Linked DNA regions of Latilactobacillus sakei subsp. sakei DSM 20017 = JCM 1157. Each later gene encodes a partner of the first gene's protein in a complex. Links are inferred from orthologs where the notes say so. Each region holds a gene or a part of one and is shown in the gene's direction. Other genes may lie near its edges.

Region 1 (10,620 bases):
TAGTTATTAGTTAATTTATTAACAAATAGTCAGTAAAGGGGAATCAGCAATTATTTAAATTAAAAAATAACATTAATTGACAATTATTTAGAAAGCGCTTATACTGAATTTACAGCAGTGATGAAAACGCTTCATTTCACTTTCTGTACAATTCTTTCATTTCAATCTAAAAAAATTAAGGGGTAATTATTATGGCAGAAAAAACAATCATGTTATGTTGTGCGGCAGGTATGTCAACTAGCTTGCTCGTTTCAAAAATGCAAAAGGCAGCAGAAGCACAAGGTGTCGATGCAGAAATCTTCGCAACTGGCGCATCAGATGCAGATAACCAATTAGAAAACAAAAAAATTGATTGCGTCTTATTAGGCCCTCAAGTACGCTTTATGGAAGGTCAATTTAAAGAAAAATTGGCACCTAAAGGCATTGGTGTTGAAGTGATCGATATGAAAGCCTACGGGATGATGGATGGCGAAACCGTCTTGAAACAAGCGTTAGCACTAATCGGTTAATGATTAAAAACAAAGCCCACCTAATTAATTAGGCGGGCTTTTTGATTAGGGTTGGACAAGTCTGTATAATCGGAGAAAAGAGTAGAGGAGGAGTAGCTGATGAGTCTTTTAGGCACAATTATTTGGTGGATTTTCGGTGGCTTAGTGAGCGCAGTTGGTTGGTTTTTAGCCGGCTTAGTGTGGTGTGTCACAATCGTGGGGATTCCAGTTGGCTTACAATGTTTTAAAATTGGTGGTTTGACGTTAATGCCGTTTAACGCACGAGTTGTTTCGAGCGGTGGTGCAGGCTCCTTTTTATTAAATATTGTCTGGTTTATCTTTGGGGGCTTTATTTTATGGGCCAACCATATTTTCTGGGGCTTGTTATTAACAATTACAATTGTCGGCATCCCATTTGCCCATCAACATTTTAAATTAGCAAGTTTATCATTGAGTCCGTTTGGCAAACAAATTGTTGGCTAAAAAAAGCGCGTATCCTACGATACGCGCTTTTTCTGGTTTTTAATTAGTAAATTCTTCTAGTGCCATCGCTTGTTCTTCCCAATCAGCTTCTGTTTGAGCAAGGTCTGCTTGCACTTTTTCTAAATCTTGTTGTAATTCCTGCAAGACCAATGGTTTAGTGATGATATCGGCTTGCGTCATTTTTTCTTGAATGGCAGTTGCTTGTTCTTCGAGTGTTGCCATTTGTTCTTCTAAAGCAGTGACTTCTCGTTCTAACTTCCGTTGAGCCCGTTGTGTTTCCTTGCTGGCTTTATAATTATCTTGAGCAGTAACAGGTTGGTCACTGACTTCAACTGGCACTTCAGCGGCTTGTGCGAAGGCTTCTTCCTCAGCCTTTTTAGCGAGATAGTAGTCGTAATCGCCTAAGTAGCGCTTGCTGCCGGTGGTGGTTGACAGTTCAATGATGCCGGTTGCCACTTGGTTGATGAAATATCGGTCATGGGAGATGAAGAGGACGGTGCCGTCGAATTCGCGTAAGGCTTGTTCTAAAACTTCCTTACTATCGATGTCTAAATGGTTAGTTGGTTCATCCATGATCAAAAAATTATCATGGTTCATGGCTAGTTTAGTTAGTAACAGTCGTGCTTTTTCGCCACCACTTAATTGTGAAACGACTTTCAAAACATCGTCGCCGGTGAATAAGAAGCTGCCCAAAAGTGTGCGGATTTCTTTTTCAGGGGTGGTGCGATGTTCATCCCATAATTCATTAAGAACCGTTTTGTTAGCGTGGAGGTTGCGTTGTTCTTGGTCATAATAACCGATAGAAACATTGCTACCAACACGTTCGTGACCTTTTAAGAATGGAATTTGATGAAGGATACTCTTTAAAAGTGTTGATTTACCAATCCCATTAGGTCCGATAATCGCTAAGCGTTCTTGCTTGTTGACCTCAAAGTTAATCGGTTCGACCATTACTTTGTCGGCTGAGTAACCAACAGCCGCGTCAACGACTTGCAAGACTTCGTTACCACTTGGTTGATCGATATCAAAATGGAAGTGGATTTTAGAGGCGTCGTTGGTTGGGCGTTCTAACTTATCCATCTTTTCAAGTTGACGACGGCGGCTTTGGGCTTGCTTAGTCGTGCTGGCTCGAACTAAGTTTTTGTCGACGAATGTTTGGAGTTTCTCGATTTCGGCTTGTTGTTTCTCATAAGCCTTCCATTCGAGTGATAGGTTGGCTGATTTTTGCGTCAAGAAGTGACTGTAATTGCCGGTGTAGTGCGTTAATGTGTGGCGACTCATATCGTAAACTTCTTTAGTAATCTTGTCTAAGAAGTAACGGTCATGAGAAACGGTTAAAAGTGCACCGGGATAGGTTTGAAGATAATTTTCAAGCCATGTTAAGGTTTGAATGTCCAAATGGTTAGTTGGTTCATCCAAGATTAAGACGTCTTTTTTCTCAAGTAATAGCTTAGCAAGTGCTAAGCGGGACCGTTCGCCACCAGATAGCGTGCTGATTGGTTTGGTGAAAGTTTCTTCTGGGAATTGGAAACCGTGCAATACACCACGAATTTCGGCTTCGTAACCATACCCGTTTGCTTCAGAAAAGTCGTGTTGAATCTGATCGTATTGTTTTAAGAGGGCTTGGTAGTCCTCATCTGAACGATTAGCATCTGGATCGGCAATTGCTTGTTCCAACGTATGCATCTGAGCTTCCATTTGGCGAAGGCCTTCGAAAATCGTTAGCATTTCGTCATAGATGTTCCGTTCAGAACTAAGACCGCTATCTTGGGCTAAGTAGCCAACTTGGACATTTTTACCCAGAATAATTTGACCATCATCGGGCGTCGTAATGCCAGCAATCATCTTCAAAAGTGTTGATTTACCAGCACCGTTAGGGCCAACTAAGGCGACGCGGGCGTGATCTTGCACTTCCAATTGTGCATTTTTAAATAAGTAGTCACCGCCAAAGTGACGGGCGACTTGTTGAACCTGTAATAATATCACAATGTAAAATCCTTTCGATGTCGTGTTTTTAAGGTACCATTTTAAGGAATCGTTAAAGTCCGTTTCAACTATCATAACAGATTTAGGGCAAAGACAGTCAAAATAGTAAATTAATTGCTTTTCACAAGAAAATTCAGTATCATTTCAATATAGTGTAGGGATATTTTCACAAGTAAAAGAATGAACGGAGGTTCCAAATGGCTGAAAATAAAATTCCAAGAGCCACAGCGAAGCGTTTACCTTTATATTATCGTTATCTAAACTTTTTAAACAATTCGGGTAAGACCAAGATTTCGTCAACTGAACTATCTGAAGCTGTTAAAGTCGATAGTGCGACAATTCGCCGTGATTTTTCATATTTCGGTGCGCTCGGTAAACGGGGTTATGGCTATGATGTTGAGTCTCTCTTGAGTTTCTTCAAGAAGACGTTGAATCAAGATCGCTTAACGAATGTTGCTTTGATCGGTATCGGTAATTTAGGACATGCTTTGTTAAATTACAACTTTAGACAAACGAATAATATTCGGATTAGCGCTGCTTTTGATGTTAAACCTGAATTAATTGGCACGATCCAAACAGGTGTGCCGGTTTACTCAATGGACGAAATGGTTGAACAATTGAAGTTACAACAAATTGAAATCGTCATCTTGACGGTCCCAATCGAAGTTGCTCAAAAAGTAACGGATCAACTAGTTGATGCAGGGATTAAGGGCATCATGAACTTTACCCCAATTCGAATTTCTGTACCGAATACGATTCGGATTCAAAATGTTGATTTAGCGAAAGAGTTACAAACGTTAATTTATTTCCTTGATAATTATAATACAGAAGAAGCGTCAAAATAAATAGAGCCTCATTAACCAGCAGTGATGTCGGTTAATGGGCTCTATTTTTTAATGACTGAGATAAAAGAGCGTCACGACGAGATTCATTCCCGCATGACTGATAATCGTTGTATAAATGGAACCCGTTTTGCGATACAGCCAACAAAGGAAAAGGCCGATTGCCGCGTAGATAATTAGATGACTGTCTTGATGAATCACGGCAAATAATAAACTAGAGATGAGTGCGGCTAATACCGAATTTAAGCGGCCGCTAAGACCGCCAAAAATCGCCTTTCGAAAAACGAGTTCTTCCATTGTTGGCGCAGCAATTGTTAGAATAATGATCAACCACGGTTGGGCTTTGAGGGCCGTCATGAGAGTGAGCGTATTGAGTGATTGCGTACTATTTTTAAAGAGTAGATGATCAATTGAACCAGCGATAATTTGGACGATTAACGCGAGTAAAATACCACTAATGCCCCAGATGATGGCTTTCTTAAGCGGCAAGGGGTGTTTCTCAAGACTATTTTTGGGACCCCGATAATTAAAATAGAGTAATAAAAGTGCGCCGAGGCTGTCCGTGATTGTGGTGAATAAATAGAATTGATCCGACAGGCCAAAAAAGCGGACGAGGGCACTCGGGATTAATAAAATGATGAGATAGCTGATAATCAGCCTAAAATTTTGTTGGCTTTGAGTCATGATTACGCTCCTGAAAGTTGATGTGACCATAGCGTAGCGCATTGACTACTAAAATGCAAAAGGGGATAGCAAAATACTTGCAATGTTCTGAAAAAATGCTATGATAAAAAATGTGATTAGCACTTGAGTGTTTAGAGTGCTAAAAAAGAAAAAGTGATGGAGGGATTTTAAGTGTTAAAACCATTAGAAGATCGCGTAGTGATCGCCGTTAAAGACGAAGCAGAACAAACAGTAGGTGGCATTGTCATTGCAAGTAACGCCAAACAAAAACCACAAACTGGTAAAGTCGTTGCCGTTGGTGCCGGCGCAATGACCAGTGACGGTCAGCGAATCCCACTTGATGTCAAAGAAAATGATGAAGTCATTTACGATAAATATGCTGGTTCAGAAGTTGAATACGAAGGCCAACAATATTTGGTATTACACGCAAAAGACATTATCGCCATTATTGAATAATAAACTGAAACGTTTAAAAACAAACTAAAAAATTTTTTTGAGGTGAAATAACTATGGCAAAAGAACTTAAATTTTCAGAAGACGCACGTTCAAAAATGTTAGCAGGTGTTGATCAATTAGCTAACACTGTTAAGACAACATTAGGACCAAAAGGCCGCAACGTTGTTTTGGAAAAAGCTTACGGTTCACCAGAAATCACTAACGATGGTGTGACAATCGCTAAAGCAATCGAATTAGAAGATCATTTTGAAAATATGGGTGCCAAATTAGTTTCTGAAGTTGCTTCAAAAACGAACGACATCGCCGGTGACGGTACAACAACCGCTACTGTTTTAGCCCAAGCAATTATTCGCGAAGGGATGAAGAATGTGACAGCCGGTGCTAACCCAGTTGGTATCCGTCGTGGGATTGAATTAGCGACTAAAGAAGCTGTTAAGAAGTTACACGAAATTTCACACAAAGTTGAAAGCAAAGATGCGATTGCCCAAGTTGCTGCTGTTTCATCAGCTAACGAAGAAACTGGTCGTTTAATTGCTGATGCCATGGAAAAAGTGGGTAACGACGGTGTCATCACAGTTGAAGAATCAAAAGGGATTGATACTGAATTAAGCGTTGTTGAAGGGATGCAATTTGATCGTGGTTACTTGTCACAATACATGGTGACTGACAACGACAAGATGGAAGCTGACTTAGACAACCCATACATTTTGATTACAGATAAGAAGATTTCAAATATTCAAGATGTTTTACCACTTCTACAATCAATCGTGCAAGAAGGTAAAGCCTTATTAATCATTGCCGATGATGTTGATGGCGAAGCATTACCAACACTTGTCTTGAACAAGATTCGTGGGACATTCAACGTGGTTGCTGTTAAGGCCCCTGGTTTTGGCGATCGTCGTAAGGAACAATTAGAAGACATTGCGACATTAACAGGTGCCACAGTGATTACAAGTGACCTTGGTCTAGAATTGAAAGAAACAACAATCGATCAATTAGGGACAGCTGGTAAGGTAACTGTTACAAAAGACGATACAACAATCGTTGAAGGTGCTGGTAGCAAATCAGCTATCGCAGAACGTGTTGAAAACATCAAGAAACAAATTGCTGAAACAACATCAGACTTTGACCGTGAAAAATTACAAGAACGCTTAGCTAAATTAGCTGGTGGTGTTGCAGTGATCAAGGTTGGTGCTGCCACAGAAACAGAATTGAAAGAACAAAAATATCGGATTGAAGATGCCTTAAATGCAACGCGTGCAGCTGTTGAAGAAGGCTACGTTGCCGGTGGTGGGACAGCATTAATCGATGTCATCGAAAGTGTTGCCACTCTTGAAGAAGAAGGCGACGTTCAAACAGGGATTAACATTGTGCTTCGTGCATTAGAAGAACCTGTTCGTCAAATCGCAACAAACGCTGGTCTTGAAGGCTCAGTCATTGTTGAAAAAGTAAAATCACAACCTGTTGAAGTTGGCTACAATGCAGCAAACGGCAACTGGGAAAATATGATTGAAGCGGGTATCTTAGATCCAACTAAGGTAACACGCTCAGCATTACAAAACGCAGCTAGTGTTGCTGCTCTAATGTTAACAACTGAAGCAGTGGTTGCTGACAAACCAGAAGACAACCCAGCACCAGCAGCAGGCATGGACCCATCAGCAATGGGTGGCATGATGTAATTAAAGAAGTGTGACTCGAGTTGGTCAGGCTTTGAGGATTAACAGTAAAACGGGCATTATGGCGGTCTTTGCCATGATGCCCGTTTTGCAGTTAACCGGAAAAGGCTGCTCGAAGAGCACGTTAATAAAAGAAGTGCGTTTGAAACGGGTTGATTCTGAGCATTAACCTAAAAATGAGCGTTATGGCGGGTCTTGCCATAACGCTCATTTTGTAGTTAGGCGCAGGAATCAGTTTCAAAAAGCACGTTAAAGAAAGAAGTGTGTTTGGTTGCGGGTAGCAACTGAGCATTAATACAAAATTGGCAGTAATCTTGGGCTTAGGATTACTGCCAATTTTAGATTAAGCGGAGGTTGTTGCAACCAAAAAACACGTTAAAGCAGTACGTCCAACCAAGGCCATCCCCAGCATTTTACTGGGGATGGCCTTTTTTTCTGTCGTTTTCAAAATTAACGCTGGTTATTATCATTTTTTAGCTTATAATGAATGCAAGGCGCCCGTCGAAATAGATTTTATTTAGCTAATCGACGCTATAACTAACGGTCAATGATGGTTAGAATAGATAGGTACCTAAGTTAAATTCTTGTAGTATTTTAGTGTCAGATATAGTAGAATACCTTTTGTTCGAAAAAACAGCAATTATTTTTAAGTAGGATATTATATTCAAAAGTCACCGTGTGAAATGGTAACAGGCGATTATCACATGAGGGCTTTTTATGTATAGAAATACGATTAATTAAAGGAGTTATATTGCAATGCAACAACTAAAACGGATTTTCATCGGGAAACCATTAAAGTCTTCCGATGAAGGTAACCAGAAATTAGGGCGCTTCAAGGCCTTGGCAATGTTGTCTTCTGATGCTTTGTCATCAGTTGCATACGGAACCGAAGAAATCGTTGTTGTTTTAACAACGCTTTCTGCAGCAGCAATTTGGTATTCAATTCCAATTGCAGCGTTCGTATTGGTGTTATTGATTTCTTTAACCCTTTCTTATCGGCAAGTTATCCACGCCTATCCAGGTGGTGGTGGCGCCTATGTCGTTTCAAGTGAAAACTTGGGTAAGAATGCGGGTTTAGTCGCAGGTGGTTCACTGCTTGTGGATTACATGTTAACAGTTGCGGTTAGTATTTCGGCTGGTGCTGAGGCGATTACCTCGGCAATTCCGGCAATGTACGGGCACCAGGTAGGGATTTCCTTTGTCATCGTGATTATTTTAATGGCGATGAATCTCCGTGGGATGCGCGAATCAGCGTCGTTCTTAATGGTGCCAGTTTACTTATTCGTCTTGATGATGACCTTGATGATTATCGTCGGATGTTACAAAATTTTCACAGGTGCGATTCCATTCCACGCAACAGCAACAGTTGGGGCCGTTGTACCAGGGATTTCAATGGCATTGATCTTTAGAGCTTTCTCATCTGGTTCATCTTCATTAACCGGGGTTGAAGCAATCAGTAATGCGGTACCGTTCTTCAAGAAACCACGGGCCACAAATGCTGCTGAAACATTGGCAATCATGGCCGCTATCTTAGGGTTCTTCTTTGCCGGCATCACATTCTTGAACTACTGGTACGGCATTGTGCCAATGGAAAAAGTAACGGTCTTATCACAAGTTGCACAACATACTTTTGGTAAAGGGTTCTTCTTCTATATCGTTCAATTCGCAACGGCCTTCATTTTAGCTGTTGCCGCTAATACTGGTTTCTCAGCATTCCCAGTGTTGGCTTATAACTTAGCAAAAGATAAATATATGCCACATATGTATATGGATCGTGGCGATCGTTTGGGTTACTCAAACGGGATTATCACATTGGCAATCGGTTCAATGGCGTTGATCTTCATCTTTAACGGTGACACATCACGTTTGATTCCGTTATACGCCGTTGGGGTGTTCATTCCATTTACGCTTTCTCAATCAGGGATGTTGCGTAAGTGGTGGGTTGAACGGCCTAAGAATTGGTTTGGCAAATCAATCGCTAACTTTGTTGGTGCCTTGATTTCATTTGCCATTTTAATTATCTTATTCGTTTATCGTTTACCTGATATCTGGCCATTCTTCATCATCATGCCAATTATGATCTGGATTTTCTATAAGATTCATGATCACTATAAGAAGGTTGCACGTCAATTACGAGTAAGTGCCAACGAAGCTGTCTTACATGATTATGATGGCTCAACCGTTATTGTCTTGGTCAGCAACGTGACTCAAGTTACCCGCGGGGCGCTTGATTACGCACAATCAATCGGTGATTACGTCATTGCAATGCACGTGTCGACAGATGAAAATCCGGAAAAAGAACGTGAAATTCAAGCTGAATTTAAGGCTGATTTCCCGAACGTCCGCTTTGTCGATGTGCATTCATCATACCGTTCAATTCAAAAACCAATTGTTCGTTTTGTGGATATTGTTAGCAAGAATGCCCAAAAACGAAACTTCACGACAACGGTCTTGGTACCACAATTTGTGCCAAGAAAACCATGGCAAAATATTTTGCATAACCAATCAAGTTTACGCTTAAGAACAGCTTTTGCCAGCCGTGAAAACATCATTATCTCAACATACAGTTACCACTTGAAACATTAGAAGTGCTTTTGGTTGCGGTTAGCAACTGAGCATTAACAAAAAACTTGCCCTAGACTGTTTTAGTTTAGTGCAAGTTTTTTTGTTTCATTAAGCACCGGCAAAACTTTTTATTCATGGTAAAAATTGCTACAATAGAAGCTATTAAAGTTAGTACACAACATTAAGGGGCGCGACATGCGAATATTATTTATTGGTGACACAGTTGGCACAATGGGACAAAAAATGGTGAACGAGTATTTACCACTTTTGAAACAACAATATAAACCACAGGTTACCATAATCAATGGCGAAAATATCGCTGATGGCAAGGGAATGACACAAAAGGATTACAAGAACTTATTGCAAGCCGGTGCGGATGCCATTACGATGGGCAATCATACTTGGAACAAACGGGATATTTTGGACTTCATTGATGATGCCAAAAAGTTAGTGCGACCAGCTAATTTTCCTACGGGAACACCAGGTCAAGGTATGACGATGATTAACGTCAATCAGGCTAAATTAGCTGTCATTAGGTAGATTGCAAATTTAATCCGAATTTTTGGACAAATTTGTCAGCATAACCTGATACGGTGTTTGCCAGTCGAGTATTTTAAGCGGTCGCTGGTTAATTTGGAGTAACGTCGTCGTTAAATCTTGAGCACTAATGTGCTCAAAACGAGTCCCTTTAGGATAAAAATAACGTAAATTCCGATTAAAGCGTTCATTACTACCACGTTCAGCTGGCGTATAAGCATGGCAGTAATAGGTCTTAATACCATATTGTGATTCAAGTGATACTAGCCCACTAAACTCAGTGCCACGGTCCACAGTAAAGCTGTGCACCGGACCATTAAAAGTGGTTAGGAACTTAGTTAGTGCTTCATTAACAGTCGCTGTCGTCCGATCTTTTAACCGGTATGCCCAAAGGAACCGTGATTTGCGATCGATTAAAGTTAATAAAACTGCCTTACTATGCCCACGAGGACCAACGACTGTATCTAGTTCAAAATCGCCGATGCGATTACGTTGATTAATCATCATGGGACGCTGTTCAATTGATCGCCCCAAAGATTGATTATATTTGGATCGTTGGTCAACGTTACGCCGTTGGCGTACGCCATGTTCAGGTAGATCATTCAAGGAGAAACAAATTCTCCCCTGATTTAGCCAATTATAAATAGATTTAGTAGCTAGTTTAAATTCGTGAGCAATCATTCCTGGTGACCAGCTTAGACGTAAATGGTTGAGAATTTTTTGCTTTAACTCATCGCTCAGCTTAGTTTTCCGACCACATCGTGATCGCTTGTATTCGGCATCTGTTTGTGCTAATTCAGCCTGATAAGGTTGACATCGAGATAATTCATAAGAAATTGTTGACGGTGATCGGTTCAGCCGAACGCCCATTTGGATATTGGACAGCCCTAGTTCACAAAAGGT
Region 2 (6,609 bases), 1.8 Mb from region 1 along the record:
GGAGCATGATTGGAAATCATGTAAATGGGTATGACCTGTTTCGAGGGTTCGAATCCCTCACTCTCCGTTATATAATGATAGTATGGCCCGTTGGTCAAGTGGTTAAGACACCGCCCTTTCACGGCGGTATCATGGGTTCAAATCCCGTACGGGTCATTTTTGGAGGTTTAGCTCAGTTGGGAGAGCGTCTGCCTTACAAGCAGAGGGTCACAGGTTCGAGCCCTGTAACCTCCATTTTTATTTTAAGGTCGCATGGTCTAGCTGGTTAGGACGCCTGCCTGTCACGCAGGAGATCACGGGTTCGAGTCCCGTTGTGACCGTCAAAAAGACGGTTAAAAGCATCAGTCGTTATAAACGACCGATGCTTTTTTTGTGCGTTTAAAAAGATAAATCAGGCTATAAAAAACAGCCAGTCTAGGCTGCTTTTAAGGACTTATAGAAATAAACCAGTAATAAAAATGAGATAATAAAGCTCATGTAAATAAGTATTATTTTTAATGAAACCCAGTTGCGTTGCTAGCAACAATAGTTGAGCAATAATAAAAGGCAATAATTGCCAGCCTACGATGATTTTAGTCGCAATGATCAAAAGAACGGTGATTAACCAGAGGCAGTCACCAACAACGGTGAGCATCTTATTAGTTGGAATCAGTTCAAAAAGGAAAATTAACCCTAAGAAGAGACCAATCTTGACGAGCAAGGCTTCAGGTAAGAAATGAATGCCATTGAAAATCAAAGTTGCCAGGAAAAAGTAAGGCGCTAATAAAAACTGACAAACTAATCGCAACCAATGATTGTTAAACTGTTTTGGAAAGATAAACGGCACAAGTACCAATAAACTGGTAATCGCTAGTAAAGTACCGGCCCAAATGAGTGAATGACGACCAACAATTAGACTAATGATCAACGCAATTAGCAGGCCGCTAGCGGCTAATGAACGCTTTAGCTTACTAGTTGTTGAAAGAACTAGCGGAATGGTTAATAATGCCCCTAAAAGTGCGGTTAGCATGAAGTATAAATCAAGATGCTTGGGAAAAGGGTGAATCGCTAATCCCACAATTAAGCCCAGGTTTAAGTAGTTAAATACGATTAACCGAGCAGGCGGATTATTAGCAGGTAGTTTTTTTTGTCTAAGATAGAACATAGCAACACCTTTTTCATATAATATGACTTTCATCTTAACTTTTTTTGAAAAGAAGGTCAATGGCTTTTGAAATATGTCGTGATTTATGCTAAGGTAGTAGAGTTATAAGAAGTTCCCGATAGGATTCACACACCGTGAAGAGGCCTTGTAACCGACACATATATAGGGGGAAACATAGAAATGCAAGAAAGACATTTATTTACTTCGGAATCCGTTTCTGAAGGCCATCCAGATAAGATTGCGGATCAAATTAGTGATGCCATCTTAGATGCGATGTTAGAACAAGATCCACAAGCCCGTGTTGCTTGTGAGACAACTGTTACAACTGGATTAGTATTAGTCGTAGGTGAAATTTCAACAACGGCTTACGTTGATATCCAAAAGGTTGTCAGAGAAACAATCAAGAAGATTGGTTATCGTGATGGCCAATACGGTTTTGATGGCGACAATTGTGCCGTGATTGTAGCACTTGATGAACAATCACCAGATATTGCACAAGGTGTCGATGATTCACTTGAATCACGTGAGAAGGATGAAGATCCGCTCGATAAGATTGGTGCAGGGGATCAGGGGTTAATGTTTGGCTTTGCTGTCGATCAAACACCTGAATTAATGCCATTACCAATCGCTTTATCACATCGCTTGATGCGTAAGGTCGCTGAACTACGTAAGAGTGGTCAGTTAACTTATCTACGACCAGACGCAAAAGCACAAGTCACTGTTGAATATGATGAAAACGAACAACCAAAACGTGTTGATACCGTCGTCATTAGTACACAACACGATGAGGATGTTACTTTAGAAACCATTCAAAAGGACATGCTAGAACAAGTTATTAAAACTGTCATTCCTGCTGAATATTTGGATGATAAGACAAAATACTTCATTAATCCAACTGGTCGCTTCGTCATTGGTGGGCCACAAGGGGATTCCGGTTTAACTGGTCGGAAGATTATTGTGGATACTTATGGTGGTTATGCCCGTCATGGTGGCGGTGCATTCTCTGGTAAGGACGCAACTAAGGTTGATCGTTCTGCTAGTTATGCAGCCCGTTATATTGCTAAGAATATTGTTGCCGCTGGTTTAGCACGTAAATGTGAAGTGCAACTAGCCTACGCAATTGGTGTGGCACAACCGGTATCCGTTTCAGTAAATACTTTTGAAACTGGTACAGTGAGTGAAGAAGCAATTCAAACTGCAATTCGTGAGAACTTTGACTTACGACCTGCTGGGATTATTAAAATGCTAGATTTACAAAGACCTATTTATGAGCAGACAGCTGCTTATGGGCACTTTGGGCGTACAGATGTTGACCTTTCTTGGGAACGATTAGATAAAGTTGATGCTTTAAAAGCAAGTATCGCAAAGCTAAATCACTAAGAAGTCAATCGAGTAAAAGAGGCGGCCTTTCCTTAACTTATTTAAGCTAAGAAAGGTCTCTTTTTATGCCTAGAATTAAGAGGAGAATGGTGTAATGGAGAAGAGAAAGACAAATGTATTATTAGTAACGATCGCGTTGTTTGTCGCGACGTTTATGACTGCAATTGAAGGGACAATCGTTTCAACGGCGATGCCAACAATCATTAGCAACTTACACGGTATGCGCTTGATGAATTGGGTGTTCTCAATTTATTTATTAACAAACGCGATGATGACGCCCATCTATGGGAAGATGGCCGATCGGATTGGCCGGAAACCAATTTTTATTTTGGGTTAGTGTTATTCGTGATTGGCTCATCCTTATGTGGGTTATCAAATCATATGGAAACATTAATCATTTCCCGGGCAATACAAGGCTTAGGGGCTGGTGCAATTATGCCAGTATCTTTCACCATCATTGCTGATATCTATCCGATTGAAAAACGGGCAAAAGTCCTTGGTTTTAACGGTTCTGCATGGGGGATTGCCTCAATTATTGCGCCACTTTTAGGTGGCTTTATCGTTGATAAGTTAACGTGGCATTGGATTTTCTTCATCAATGTCCCAATCGGGTTAATTACCATTGGCTTAATTTGGTATTTCCTACAAGAAGAAAAACGAACGAGCGATCAACCAATCGACTACTGGGGTAGCTTCTGGCTGATGATGGCACTTTTAGGCCTCTTATACGGCTTCCAATTAATGGGTGAAACACACTTGTCATGGGGCTTATTAGTACCAGCACTCGTGATTGCCGTCGTTGCTTTCATCTTATTCGTACGCGTTGAAAAGAAAGCACAAGACCCTATTATCTCATTATCATTATTTAAAAACCGGACCTTCGTGGTTCAAAATGCGGTCGCCGCTTTAGTCAGTGGTTTCTTGATTGGCTTTGAAGTTTACATGCCAATGTGGATGCAAGGTATTCTGGGCTTGAAAGCTTCAATGGGGGGCTTCGTGGTGACACCTAGTTCAATCATGTGGATCTTCGCTTCATTGTGGGCAGGCCAGTTATTAGTGAAACATGCACCACAACGGATTTTAATGGGAAGTTTGGCAATTCTACTTGGTGGCAGTATTGTCTTAGCACTCGTGCCACAAACAACGCCATTTTGGTTCTTCTTAATGGTCGCCGCTTGTTTAGGGATTGGCTTTGGAATGATCATTACAACGACCACCGTTACGTCACAGAGTGTTGCGGGTTCGGATAAAGTGGGGGTCGCAACTTCATTTAATACGCTGAGCCGAACATTGGGGCAAACATTGATGGTGTCAGTTTACGGGATTATTTTAAACCGTCAATTGGCCAAAGGGATTAGTGGTGATTCACGCTTGAATCAAAATATGCTTAATGAATTAATTAATCCGGAAACGGCTGCTAAATTACCACAAAACTTATTACCAGATTTACGGCATATTCTATATAATGGTTTGCATTATATCTACTTTGCTTCAATCGTCTTAATTTTAGTCGCAATGTGGATTAATTTATCAGATCGTCGTCAGAAACAATAAAAAAAGATTGGCCAGTTGGCCAATCTTTTTTTTATTATCTGAATAGCACACAAACGCCTTCTGGGGTCTCTAATCCTTTTTGACAAGGGGTTAATAAACCAGTTTGAGCGTCTCGGTGATAGAGCGTACCATTATCGCTATTTTGATTAACGGCAAAGAGAAATTGATCGTTAGCGGAGAGGTTGAAGTCACGAGGGAATTCACCATCCGTTGACATTTGTTGAATCGTTGTGAGTTGTTGACCATCTGCGCTAATACGGTAGACCACGATAGAATTATAGCCGCGATTTGAGGCGTATAGGAATTGGCCGTCTTGTGAAATACGGATTGCCGCACCACCATTAGCTTCGTGCCAATCATCTGGCAACATTGAATAAGTTTCAACGGCTGTAAATTCACCAGTATTGGCATCATAGTTGAGAACAGTGACTTCACTTGAAAGTTCGCCTAAAAGATAAGCGACTTGGTGATTAGGATGAAAAACGAGGTGTCGAGTTCCAAAACCAGGTTCACTATGGTAAGTTGCTGTTTTAGTTAAGTCGCCATTGTCAGCAATTGTATAAGTTGTTAGTTCATCGGTGCCCAAATCACAGACAGCTAACCGATTATCTGGTGTGAGGTCGGTATAATGAACGTGGGCGCTTGCTTGTTCTGGACGAGGACCATGACCAGTGTGTTGGACCGTGTTGGCTAATACGAGGTGGCCATCATTTTGAATGGCATAAACCAGAATTTCGCCTTTATGGTAATTAGCAGCGTAGACCAATTGACGTGTCTCATCAACAGCCACGTATGCTGGTGGTGCACCAGCAGCTAAGACGGCGTTTAAATAAACCGGTGTTGTGCCAGAAATATCATAAGCAGCAATGCCACCTTGCTCGCCTTCTTTAACCACGGTATATAAAATTTGTTGTTTGGAAATAGCCAAATATGAGGCGTTATCTAAAGTGATATAAGGTTTAATATCAGTGATTGTTGCGGTTTCAGGTGAGAGCGTACCACGATAAATGCCCTTACCAATTCGACGGGTATAACCCCCAATTAAAACTTCTTCAGTCATAAAATAGACTCCCTTCATCAAATACTATTTGAGTATAGCATATTCATGCGAAAACGGTTTAATTAATCACCCAAAAGGCGTTTGAAAACGTTAAGTTTAAGTAGAATATGCTACAATGAGAGTATCTTAAATACGAGGAGATTCAGTGATGATAATGCAAGCAGAGATCGTGGCAATCGGGGCCCAAGCAATTGATGCCGCCGAACCACTGGTTATTTTATTTAACGAACAAGCAACACCAGCGATTAAGGCAGTCGCCCTCATTCAACGTTTTACGACGGCTAATCAATCTGAACGACTTACGATGACAACCCAGTCAATCGTTGTGATTGATGGACAACACTATCAAGTCACTTATGTTGGGGCACTTGTTAATGAAAATCTCAATAATATTGGGCATGTTGCGTTGATCTTTGATTCAGCACCAGAAGAAGATCAACTTCAAAGTGGCCTTTACTTAACACCTAAAGATGCTAGTTTACAAGGTAAACCCGATTTTAAAGTGGGGACGCTAATCCAGTATCAAGAAACTATGTAGGAAATAGGTGGGCACGTGGCTGATCGTAAACAAACGAAGGAACAATCTTGGTTTTTTAAGTGGTTTTTAAATAAGAAATTACCAGTAATTTTGTTAAATGTTTTTCTAGTTTTGCTGATTATTTTATTGGCAACTAAATTAGCGTGGTTATTGGAGCCGATTCAGCAATTGATGTTGATTGTTGGCTTACCGATTATTATCGCGGCGGTTCTTTATTATCTGATTAATCCGCTAATTGATTGGTTAGAGCATCGTTGGCATCTTAACCGAGTACTATCAATTACCTTAATTTTTATTGTGATTGTGGCGTTATTGGCCTGGGGTGTCGCAACGATTATCCCCATTATCCAATCGCAAACAACGAGTTTAATTAAACAATGGCCATCGTATTGGGCGAATATTCAAAAGCAGACGATGAGTTGGTTTAATGATCCCAGTTTTAAGTCGTTGCAAAAGCAATTGGACGATATTAATACCGATATGTTAAGCAACTTATCAGGGAAAGTGAATAAGATGTTAACATCGACTGTGACTCATATCGGGACAGCCGTCGGGGTTGTGACAAATATTGTAATCGCAATTGTGACGATGCCATTTATTCTCTTTTTCATGTTAAAAGACGGTCATCGTTTAAAAGGCTACCTTGTTAAATTCTTCCCCGTTAGAATTCGGGAAACCACCAGTCAGGTCTTGGAAGAAATTAATGGTCAAGTCAGTCAATATATTCGGGGCCAGTTAACGGTTGCCTTTTGGGTAGCAGTGATGTTTACGATTGGTTATTGGATTGTTGGGATGAAATATGGATTGACGTTAGGGATTTTAGCAGGGCTGTTAAACTTGATTCCATACTTGGGGTCATTCCTAGCGTTGGTGCCATCGGTCGTTATTGCGGCTTTTATCTCACCAATTCTGCTAATCAAAGTCTTGTTGGTT

The links.
Region 2: the proteins of groL (region 1) and metK are in contact, whole or in part, in a cryo-EM structure (PDB 8P4O), measured with the Escherichia coli proteins. The link is inferred for Latilactobacillus sakei subsp. sakei DSM 20017 = JCM 1157 from one-to-one orthologs.

Annotation. Positions count from the first base shown.
Region 1 is NZ_AP017929.1:115,500-126,119, reverse strand. The notes cover bases 4,473-7,305. They hold groL (chaperonin GroEL), read left to right. Parts: upstream 4,473-4,992; coding sequence 4,993-6,618; downstream 6,619-7,305. Other genes in these bases: groES (co-chaperone GroES), read left to right, coding at 4,655-4,939; LEUCM_RS00705 (CPBP family intramembrane glutamic endopeptidase), read right to left, coding at 4,473-4,483. Outside these bases: LEUCM_RS00725 (PTS sugar transporter subunit IIB), read left to right, coding at 192-509; LEUCM_RS00720 (YccF domain-containing protein), read left to right, coding at 609-971; LEUCM_RS00715 (ABC-F family ATP-binding cassette domain-containing protein), read right to left, coding at 1,011-2,957; LEUCM_RS00710 (redox-sensing transcriptional repressor Rex), read left to right, coding at 3,155-3,802; more of LEUCM_RS00705, read right to left, coding at 3,851-4,472; potassium transporter KimA, read left to right, coding at 7,372-9,201; LEUCM_RS00680 (IS30-like element ISLpl1 family transposase), read right to left, coding at 9,730-10,620.
Region 2 is NZ_AP017929.1:1,930,281-1,936,889, reverse strand. The notes cover bases 568-3,424. They hold metK (methionine adenosyltransferase), read left to right. Parts: upstream 568-1,324; coding sequence 1,325-2,524; downstream 2,525-3,424. Other genes in these bases: LEUCM_RS09735 (hypothetical protein), read right to left, coding at 568-1,177. Outside these bases: more of LEUCM_RS09735, read right to left, coding at 434-567; LEUCM_RS09720 (lactonase family protein), read right to left, coding at 4,113-5,138; LEUCM_RS09715 (PTS glucitol/sorbitol transporter subunit IIA), read left to right, coding at 5,287-5,676; LEUCM_RS09710 (AI-2E family transporter), read left to right, coding at 5,692-6,609. UniProt on the Escherichia coli protein: Catalyzes the formation of S-adenosylmethionine (AdoMet) from methionine and ATP.